One region of the Lentzea sp. NPDC051213 genome, then DNA from elsewhere that is predicted to be linked to it. Evidence: riboswitches for the same ligand, from Rfam matches in the RefSeq annotation. Region 1 holds a riboswitch; the other holds the start of a gene.
What was found. Region 1 has a riboswitch for S-adenosylmethionine ahead of ACIA8G_RS39225 (aminotransferase class V-fold PLP-dependent enzyme). Riboswitches for the same ligand answer to the same signal wherever they lie in the genome.

Region 2: it holds a riboswitch for S-adenosylmethionine, as region 1 does, so the genes downstream of both, ACIA8G_RS42600 (methionine ABC transporter ATP-binding protein) here and ACIA8G_RS39225 (aminotransferase class V-fold PLP-dependent enzyme) in region 1, are expected to answer to the same signal.

The regions. Positions count from the first base shown of each region.
Region 1 covers NZ_JBITEX010000011.1:190,053-194,234, forward strand. The annotation lists gene ACIA8G_RS39215 (M28 family metallopeptidase) at 1-615, opposite strand, end outside; gene ACIA8G_RS39220 (potassium/proton antiporter) at 741-2,228, shown strand; SAM riboswitch class IV at 2,303-2,417, shown strand; gene ACIA8G_RS39225 (aminotransferase class V-fold PLP-dependent enzyme) at 2,453-3,784, shown strand; gene lspA (signal peptidase II) at 3,808-4,182, shown strand, end outside.
Region 2 covers NZ_JBITEX010000015.1:7,151-11,332, forward strand. The annotation lists gene ACIA8G_RS42590 (MetQ/NlpA family ABC transporter substrate-binding protein) at 1-709, opposite strand, end outside; gene ACIA8G_RS42595 (methionine ABC transporter permease) at 747-1,430, opposite strand; gene ACIA8G_RS42600 (methionine ABC transporter ATP-binding protein) at 1,427-2,425, opposite strand; SAM riboswitch class I at 2,645-2,738, opposite strand; gene rsmA (16S rRNA (adenine(1518)-N(6)/adenine(1519)-N(6))-dimethyltransferase RsmA) at 2,826-3,701, opposite strand; gene ACIA8G_RS42610 (transglycosylase family protein) at 3,780-4,182, opposite strand, start outside.

The DNA.
Region 1 (4,182 bases):
CTGACCGGAGGCGCTGTAGACGAAGTAGCCGGGGTTCGGCGAGCCCGTCATGTCGAAGTTCAGGTACGCCTTGATCTTCGACTTGTCGGTCGCCGACAGGGAGTTCACGTAGTTGGTCGAGCCGATCAGGCCGCGCTCCTCGGCACCCCACCAGCCGAACCGCACGTGCTTGGCCGGCTGGAAGCCGGTGGCCTTCATCTGGAGAGCGACCTCCAGGATCGACGCCGAACCCGTGCCGTTGTCGTTGATGCCGGGGCCCGCGGTGACGCTGTCGAGGTGACTGCCCAGCATGACGATGTTGTTCACGTCGCCGCCGGGGTAGTCCGCGATCAGGTTGTAGCCGGTGGCGCCGCCGTAGGTGAACGACTGCACCCGCGTGACGAAGCCGGCCGCGTCGAGCTTGCTCTTCACCCAGTTGACCGAGGCCAGGTACCCCGGACGTCCGTGAGCGCGGTTGCCGCCGTTGGCGTTCGCGATCGACTGGAACTGGTTGAGGTGTGACTGGACGTTGGCCACCGAGATGTTGGGGGCGGCCATGACCGCCGGAGCGGCCGCTTGCGCTGCTGTGGTTCCGGTCACCATCAAGGCGGCCGCCAGCGCGATCAGGATCCTCATGGTTCAACTCCGTGCAGGGTAGGGATTGAGCCACTGATCAACATGCTCCACTGTGCATGAGCCCGGTAGGTGCGAACGTCGGGTTGTCGCGTCGGATTCGTCCATTTCGGTGGTGATCAATCAGAATGGTCCAGGTGGGTGACGTCACGCTTGTTCTGGGCATCGGCGCCGCCGTCCTGCTGGTCTCCGTGATCGCGGTGCGGGTGTCGATCCGCCTCGGCCTGCCCTCACTCCTGCTGTACCTGGGCATCGGCGTCGTCCTCGGCGAGTCCGTGCTCGGCATCCACTTCGACGACGCGGACCTCACCCAGTCGCTGGGCATCGCGGCCCTCGTGCTGATCCTGACCGAGGGCGGGCTCACGACCCGCTGGCAGGCCGTGAAGACCTCGCTGTGGTTAGGCGTCGCACTGTCCACAGTGGCCGTTGCAGTGAGTGTCGCGATCACCGGAACGGCACTGCACCACCTGCTCGGCCTCGACTGGCGGATGGCGCTGCTCTGGGGCGCGGTGCTGTCGTCCACCGACGCGGCCGCCGTCTTCAGCGTCCTGCGGACACTGGGCGTGGGGCCGCGGCTCACCGGCGCGCTGGAGCTCGAGTCGGGTCTCAACGACGCGCCGGTCTACATCGCCGTCGTGCTGCTGGCCTCGGCGGACGAGATCACCTGGACCGCGCCGCTGCTGGTGCTCTACGAACTGGCCGCGGGCGCGCTCATCGGTGTCGCGCTCGGCTGGCTCGGTGGCGCCGGGCTGAGACGCGCGGCGCTGCCCGCCACCGGCCTGTACCCGCTCGCCACGGTGGCGGTGTGCGTGATGGCCTACACGGCGGGCGACCTGCTGCACGCCTCCGGATTCCTCGCCACCTACGTGGCCGCGCTCGTCCTCGGCAACGCCCGCCTGCCGCACCGCGCCGACACCCTCTCCTTCGCCGAGGGCCTCGGCTGGCTCGCGCAGATCGGGCTCTTCGTTTTACTGGGCCTCTACGCCTCTCCCTCGCGGCTGCTCGACGTGCTGTTCCCCGCGCTGATCGCGGGTGTCGTGCTGACCTTCGTGGCGCGGCCGCTGTCCGTGATGCTCGCCGCGCTGCCGTTCAAGGTGCCGTGGCGCGAACAGGCGTTCCTCTCGTGGTCAGGTCTGCGCGGCGCGGTGCCGATCGTCTTCGCGCTGATCCCGTTGATCCAGGGCGTCGAGGGTGCGCGCGAGCTGGTAGACGCGGTGTTCGTGCTGGTCATCGTGCTGACGGTGGTGCAGGGCACGACGCTGCCGTTCCTCGCCCGGCGTCTCGGTCTGGTGCGCTCGGGCGAAGCGCAGGAGGTGCAGGTCGACTCCTCGCCGCTCGACGAGCTGGGCGCCGAACTGCTGCAGGTCCACCTCCAGCGCGGGTCGAAGCTGCACGGCGTCTACATGTCCGAACTGCGGCTGCCCAGCGGCGCCACGGTGAGCCTCGTGGTGCGCGGCGGAAAGAGTTTCACGCCACAGCCGACGACCAGGCTGCAGACCGAGGACCAGTTGCTCATCGTCACCACCGAAGAGGCGCGCGATGCCGCTGAGCGGCGGATACGAGCCGTGGACCGCGCCGGTCGCTACGCACGGTGGAAGGGCGAGACCGGGGACTAGCTCGGTTTCCGAGGCTTCTCACCATGTGATCGGCTCTCGACGCGTGTTGTGAGGGTCCGCTAACGTCATCGGCAGGTCATGAGAGCCAGCGTCAAGCCCAAGCTTGCTGGCCGGCAACCCTCCTACCGCGGTGGGGTGCCCTTGGTGAGGACCTGGTCCGGCGCGTAGGGCGCCGGTCAAGCGCGGGCCTCCAGTCAGGCCCCCAGGCCGCAGGAGGCAGCTCGATGACGCTCGCGATCACCCCGAACACCACCGCTTCGGTTCCCGCTGTCGTCGGTTCCGACCTGCGGATTCCGCTGGTGACCGGAGAGCGCGTCACGTACGCCAACCTCGATCACGCGGCCAGCGCGCCGTGTCTGCAGGAGGTCCGCGACGCCGTCGACGAGCTGCTGCCCTGGTACGCCAGCGTGCACCGCGGCGCCGGGTTCGCCTCCCAGGTCTCCACCCGCGTCTACGAGCAGGCACGTGACCGCGTGCGGAAGTTCGTCGGCGCGCACTCCTCCGACGCCGTCGTCTTCACCCGCAACACCACCGATTCGCTGAACCTGCTGGCACGCAGCGTTCCCAAGGGCACGGCCGTGGTGCTGTTCGACAGCGAGCACCACGCGGCACTGCTGCCCTGGCGCGGTCCCAACGTGCAGCGGATCGCCACCCCTACGTCGTCCGGTGCGGCCCTCGCGGCACTGGACCGGGCCCTGACCGCCGCCCCGGTCGGTCCGCGGCTCGTGATCGTCACCGGGGCGTCCAACGTCACCGGCGAGTTGTGGCCGGTAGCCGAGCTCGCGAAGGTCGCGCGTTCGCACGGTGCCCGCGTCGCGCTGGACGCGGCGCAGCTCGCCCCGCACCGCCCGATCAACGCCCGTGAGCTGGGCGTCGACTACATCGCGTTCTCCGGTCACAAGATCTACGCGCCGTTCGGTGCCGGCGTGCTGGTGGGCCGCGCGGACTGGCTGCAGCAGGCCCAGCCGTACCTGGTGGGCGGCGGCGCCACGGCCAAGGTCACCGATCACGGCGACCGCCTGGGCGTTGCCTGGTCGAAGGTGCCGGAGCGGCACGAGGCGGGCAGCCCGAACGTCGTCGGCGTGCACGCGCTGGCCGCGGCCTGCGAGATCCTCTCGCGGCACTGGGAGCAGACCATCGCGCACGAGCAGGAGCTGCTCACGCGCCTGCGTGAGGGCCTGCGCACGGTTCCCGGCTTCCGGGAGCTGTCGATCCTGACCGACGCCGACCGCGTGGGCGTCGTGAGCTTCACCATCGCCGGTTTCGACGCGGGCTTCCTCGCGGCGGCCCTTTCCGCCGAGTACGGCATCGGTGTGCGGGACGGCGCGTTCTGCGCGCACGTGATCGTCGGCCGCCTGGTCAAGCAGGCCGGTTCGAACGAAGAACGCGCTGTGCGCGCGTCGATCGGCCTCGGTACGACGGCCGAGCACGTGGACCGTTTGGTGGCGGCGTTGCGCACGCTCGTCACCGAAGGTCCCAAGTGGACTTACACGCAGCGCGACGGCCGCTGGGTGCCCGAGGACGACAGCCGAACCCTGCCGCCGTTCCTCGCGTAGTCCCGGTCGTGGACAATGACCTGGTGAGTGACGAGTCCAAGGCCGACGAGAAGGCCGCCGCCAAGCCTGCTGAAGAGCAGGCCGGCGAGCCTGAGGTGGTCGAGGAACCGAAACCCGAGGCGGACGCCGAACCGGAGAAGGCTGCGGAAACGAAGCCTTCCGAGGACGACGACGCTGCCGAGTTCTCGATCACCGGGTCGCTGCCGGAGCCGAGAGTGCACCTGCTCGCCGTGCTCGCGGCCGGTGTGCTGGTCCTGGACATCCTCACAAAAGTCCTGTCCGTGGCCTTTCTCGAGGATGCCGAGCCGATCAAGCTGTTCGGTGGCGTGCTCTACCTGACGTTCGTCCGCAATCCCGGTGCCGCCTTCGGGCTGGCCGAGGGCTGGACGTGGATCCTC
Region 2 (4,182 bases), on a different contig from region 1:
TGTCGTCCTTGAGCTCGGTGCGCGTGACCAACCCGTTCGCGTTCGGGTTGTGCTCGGCCTTCTCCAGCGCCAGCGAGTCGGTGGCGGGCTTGAGGCCCGCGTCGATCGCGTAGTTGCCGTTGATCACCGACGCGTCGGTGTCCTCCAGCGAGCGCGGCAGCTGAGCGGCCTCCAGCGGCACGAACTGCAGGTTCTTGGGGTTCTCCGCGACGTCGCGCACGGTCGGCGCGTCGACGGCCTTGAGCTTGATCAGACCGTTGGCCTCCAGCAGCTTCAGGCCGCGGGCCTCGTTCGTGGCGTCGTTGGCCAGCGCGATCTTGGCTCCGGACGGCAGGTCGTCGACCTTCTTGTGCTTCTTCGAGTAGAGGCCCAGCGGCTCGACGTGGACCGGCTCGACCCACTCGACCTCGGCGCCGGTCTCCTTCGTGAACGTCGCCAGGTACGGCACGGTCTGGAAGTAGTTGGCGTCGAGCGAGCCGTCGACCAGCGCCGTGTTCGGCTGCACGTAGTCGGTGAACTCGACGACCTCGATCTTCAGGCCCTTCTGCGCGGCGAGGTTGTCCGCCACGTACTTGAGGATCTGCGCGTGCGGGACCGGCGAGACGCCGACCTTCAGCGTGTCCGAAGCGGACGCTCCGCCCGACGAGCAAGCGGACAGAGCAGTCAAAGAGGTCAAAGCGACCGCGATCAGGGCAGCCTTAATACGCATGACGTTCCTTTTGAGAGTTTCGAGCGGCGGAGAGAGATCAGACTGAGGCGTGCCGGCGCCGGTCGGACGCACGGGCGGCACGGGTGAACCCGAACTGGATCACGGTGGTGAGCACGGCGAGCCACGCCACGGTGCTCCACAGGATCCGGTCGTTGAAGCGCTGGTAGCCCTCGCGGATCGCGAGGTCGCCGAGCCCGCCGCCACCGATCACGCCGGCCATCGCGGAGTAGCCGATGAGCGCGATCACGGTGACGCCGATGGCGTTGATCAGCGCGGGCAACGACTCGCGGATCAGCACGCTGCGGACGATCCGCAACGTCGAGGCACCGGTGGTGATCGCGGCTTCGACCACGGTCACGTGCACCTCGGACAGGATGTTCTGCACGAGCCGCCCCACGAACGGGATGGCGCCCACGGCCAGCGGCACGATGACCGCCGTGCTGCCGATGGAGCCACCGACGATCAGCCGGGTGACCGACGTGAGCGCGACGAGCAGCACGATGAACGGCATCGAGCGACCCAGGTCGGTGACGAAGCTCAAGAGGCGGTGCACGACCGTGTTCGGTCGCAACCCACCTCGTGCGGTGAGCTGCAACCAAACACCGACCGGAATGCCGAAAGCTGTGGCGATGAGGGTGGAAACGCCGACCATGTACAGCGTTTCCCCGGTGGCCTCGACGAGGTACGTGACGACGTCGGACCAGGGTGTAGCAGACCTCACGCAGCTACTCCCTGCGGTCCCTTCAGGGACCTCTGCACCGCGCCGCCTGCCTCGCCGATCCACTCGAGAGCGGAGTCGGAGCGCTCGCCGTTCAGGCCGAGGCGGAACCGCGCGACCGGGGTCTCGCCCAGTCGCGTGAGGCCGCCGCCGACGATGTTCAGCTCGACGCCGAACCGGTGCGAGGCCTCGGGCAGCAGCGCGCCGACCGCGGCGAACCCGACGAGCACGACGTCCGCGACGCGGTCGTAGTTGCTCTCGTTGATCGGGTTCAGGTCGACGGCGGGCAGCAGCGCACTGCTCGTGCGGCTGGCGGCGTCACCGACCAGCTCGAGCACCTTGCCGTGCTCGACGACGCGGCCCTGCTCCAGCACGGCGACGTCATCGCAGATCTTGCGGACCACGCCCATGTCGTGCGTGACGATGAGAACGGTCACGCCCAGCTCGGCGCGCGCACGGTCGAGAACCGTCAGCACGGAACCGGTGGTCTCCGGGTCGAGCGCGGACGTGGGCTCGTCGGCCAGCAGCACGCTCGGGCTCGCGGCGAGGGCACGCGCCACGGCGATGCGCTGGCGCTGCCCGCCGGACAGCTGGTCGGGGTAGGAACCGGCCTTGTCGGTCAGGCCGACGAGGTCCAGCAGCTCGCCCACACGGCTGCGGCGCTGAGGTCCCGGCACGCCGGCGGACTCCAGCGGCAGCGCGATGTTGCCGGCCGCGGTCCGCTGCCGCAGCAGCGAATCCCCTTGCGGCACAACGCCGATCTGCCGGCGGGCGGCCCGCAGCGCGGACCCGTCCAGCGAGGTGATGTCCGTGCCGTCGACGCGGATCGCACCCGAATCGGGGCGCTCCAGCAGCGCGACGCAACGGGCGAGCGTCGACTTGCCGGCCCCGCTCGGGCCGACCACGCCGAGCACGGTGCCCGCGTCGACATCGAGGGTGACGCCGTTGAGGGCGTTGACGCCCTGGAAGGACTTGGTGAGGTTTTCGACAGTGATCACGTCTGCTCCACGGCTGCGCTCGACGGCACAGTGCCCCGATTTCGGCGGGCACGCGCGGTCGAAGTTCTGCTCAGGTGTGCGCCACTCGTACGCCGAGTGCGCGTCAAAGGACTTTTAGAAGGCGCCTTAGACGAGGTGGCGACGACATGCAGAAGCGGTGCGACGGCACTGGTCGACGACTCGACGGCGCGTCAGCATTCGCGTGGTACCCATGGTGATCCTCCATCGGTCCTGGCGTTAGCACCTGCCCGCATCCAGCGGGTGGTTGCTGCGACGTCGTAGAGCCAGGTCTCTCAGTCGCTCCGGATGGCAGTTGTAGTCAACCGGACGGACGTTCGGTTGCGCAAGCCAGATTCCGATTCGTTCGACAGATCACACTGTTGGCCGATGGATCCCCGGCCTAAGCCTCAGCAATCCGAATGAAGTCGATCACGCCAAGCCGCTCGGCCCTTTGCTGGGGATCGACGTCCGCCTTCTGGAGCAGTTCGTCCACCTGCTGGACGCCTCCCGCCCAGCCCTTCAGCGCCGCCCTCAGCGTCTTGCGGCGCTGCGCGAACGCGGCGTCGATGATCTCGAAAAGCCTCTTGCGATCCACTGTGGACAGCGGGCTTTCGTGGCGCCGGAACCACACCAGGCCGGAGTCGACGTTGGGCGCCGGCCAGAACACGTTCCGGCCGATCGGGCCTGCCTTCTTCGCGTCGGCGTACCAGGCGAGCTTCACGCTCGGCACCCCGTAGATCTTGCTGCCGGGCTTGGCCGCCATCCGGTCCGCGACCTCGGCCTGGACCATGACTAGTCCTTTTCGCAGGGTCGGCAACTCACTCATGAGATGGAGGACGACCGGGACCGCGACGTTGTACGGCAGGTTGGCCACGATCGCCGTCGGCTGGACGGGCAGGTCGTCCTTCGAGACCTTCATCGCGTCCTTGAGGACCACGTGGAGCTTGTCCGCGTTCTCGGGGTCCATCTCGCGCGCGGTCTGCGGGAGCCGCTGGGCCAGCGGCGGATCGATCTCGACGGCCACGACCTGCTTGGCGCTGGGCAGCAGCCCGAGCGTGAGGGAGCCCAGGCCGGGGCCGACCTCCAGCACGACGTCGTCCTCGTCCAGCTCGGCGGCCGCGACGATCTTGCGGACCGTGTTCGGGTCGTGCACGAAGTTCTGGCCGAGCTTCTTGGTGGGGCGGATGCCCAGCTCTTCGGCCAGACGACGGACTTCGGCAGGACCCAGCAGGCTCACCCGCGCATTCTCGCAGACGCCGGAGCTCGCCTCCGCCACGCCGCGAAACGTCACGCGGGGGCCCCGCGTTTCCTCTGAGGAAACGTAGGGCCCCCGCGTGACTGAAAAGGTGAGGGGTTACGGCAGGCCGAGCTTCGCGCGGCAGCCCGGCCACGCGGCGTAGGTGCCGCCAGCGCGGTCGCGCAGCCTGGTCGCCGTGGCGATCTGCTGCTCACGGGTCGCCTGGTGCGGCAGCGCCGCGTACTGGGTGCCACCGTTCGAGGCCCAGGTGCTGGCCGAGAACTGCAGGCCGCCGTAGTAGCCGTTGCCGGTGTTGATGGCCCAGTTGCCGCCGGCCTCGCACTTGGCGAGACGGTCCCAGACCTCGCCGTCGGGCAGCGGCTTCGTGCCCACGGTGATCTTCTTGGGCTTCGGCTCCTTGGTGACCTTGCCGCCGATCTTCTCGCGGCTGATCTCCTTGCCGTTCTTCACGGTCACGCGGTACGTCGAGACCTGCTCGCCCGGCACGCCGGGGTCGGTC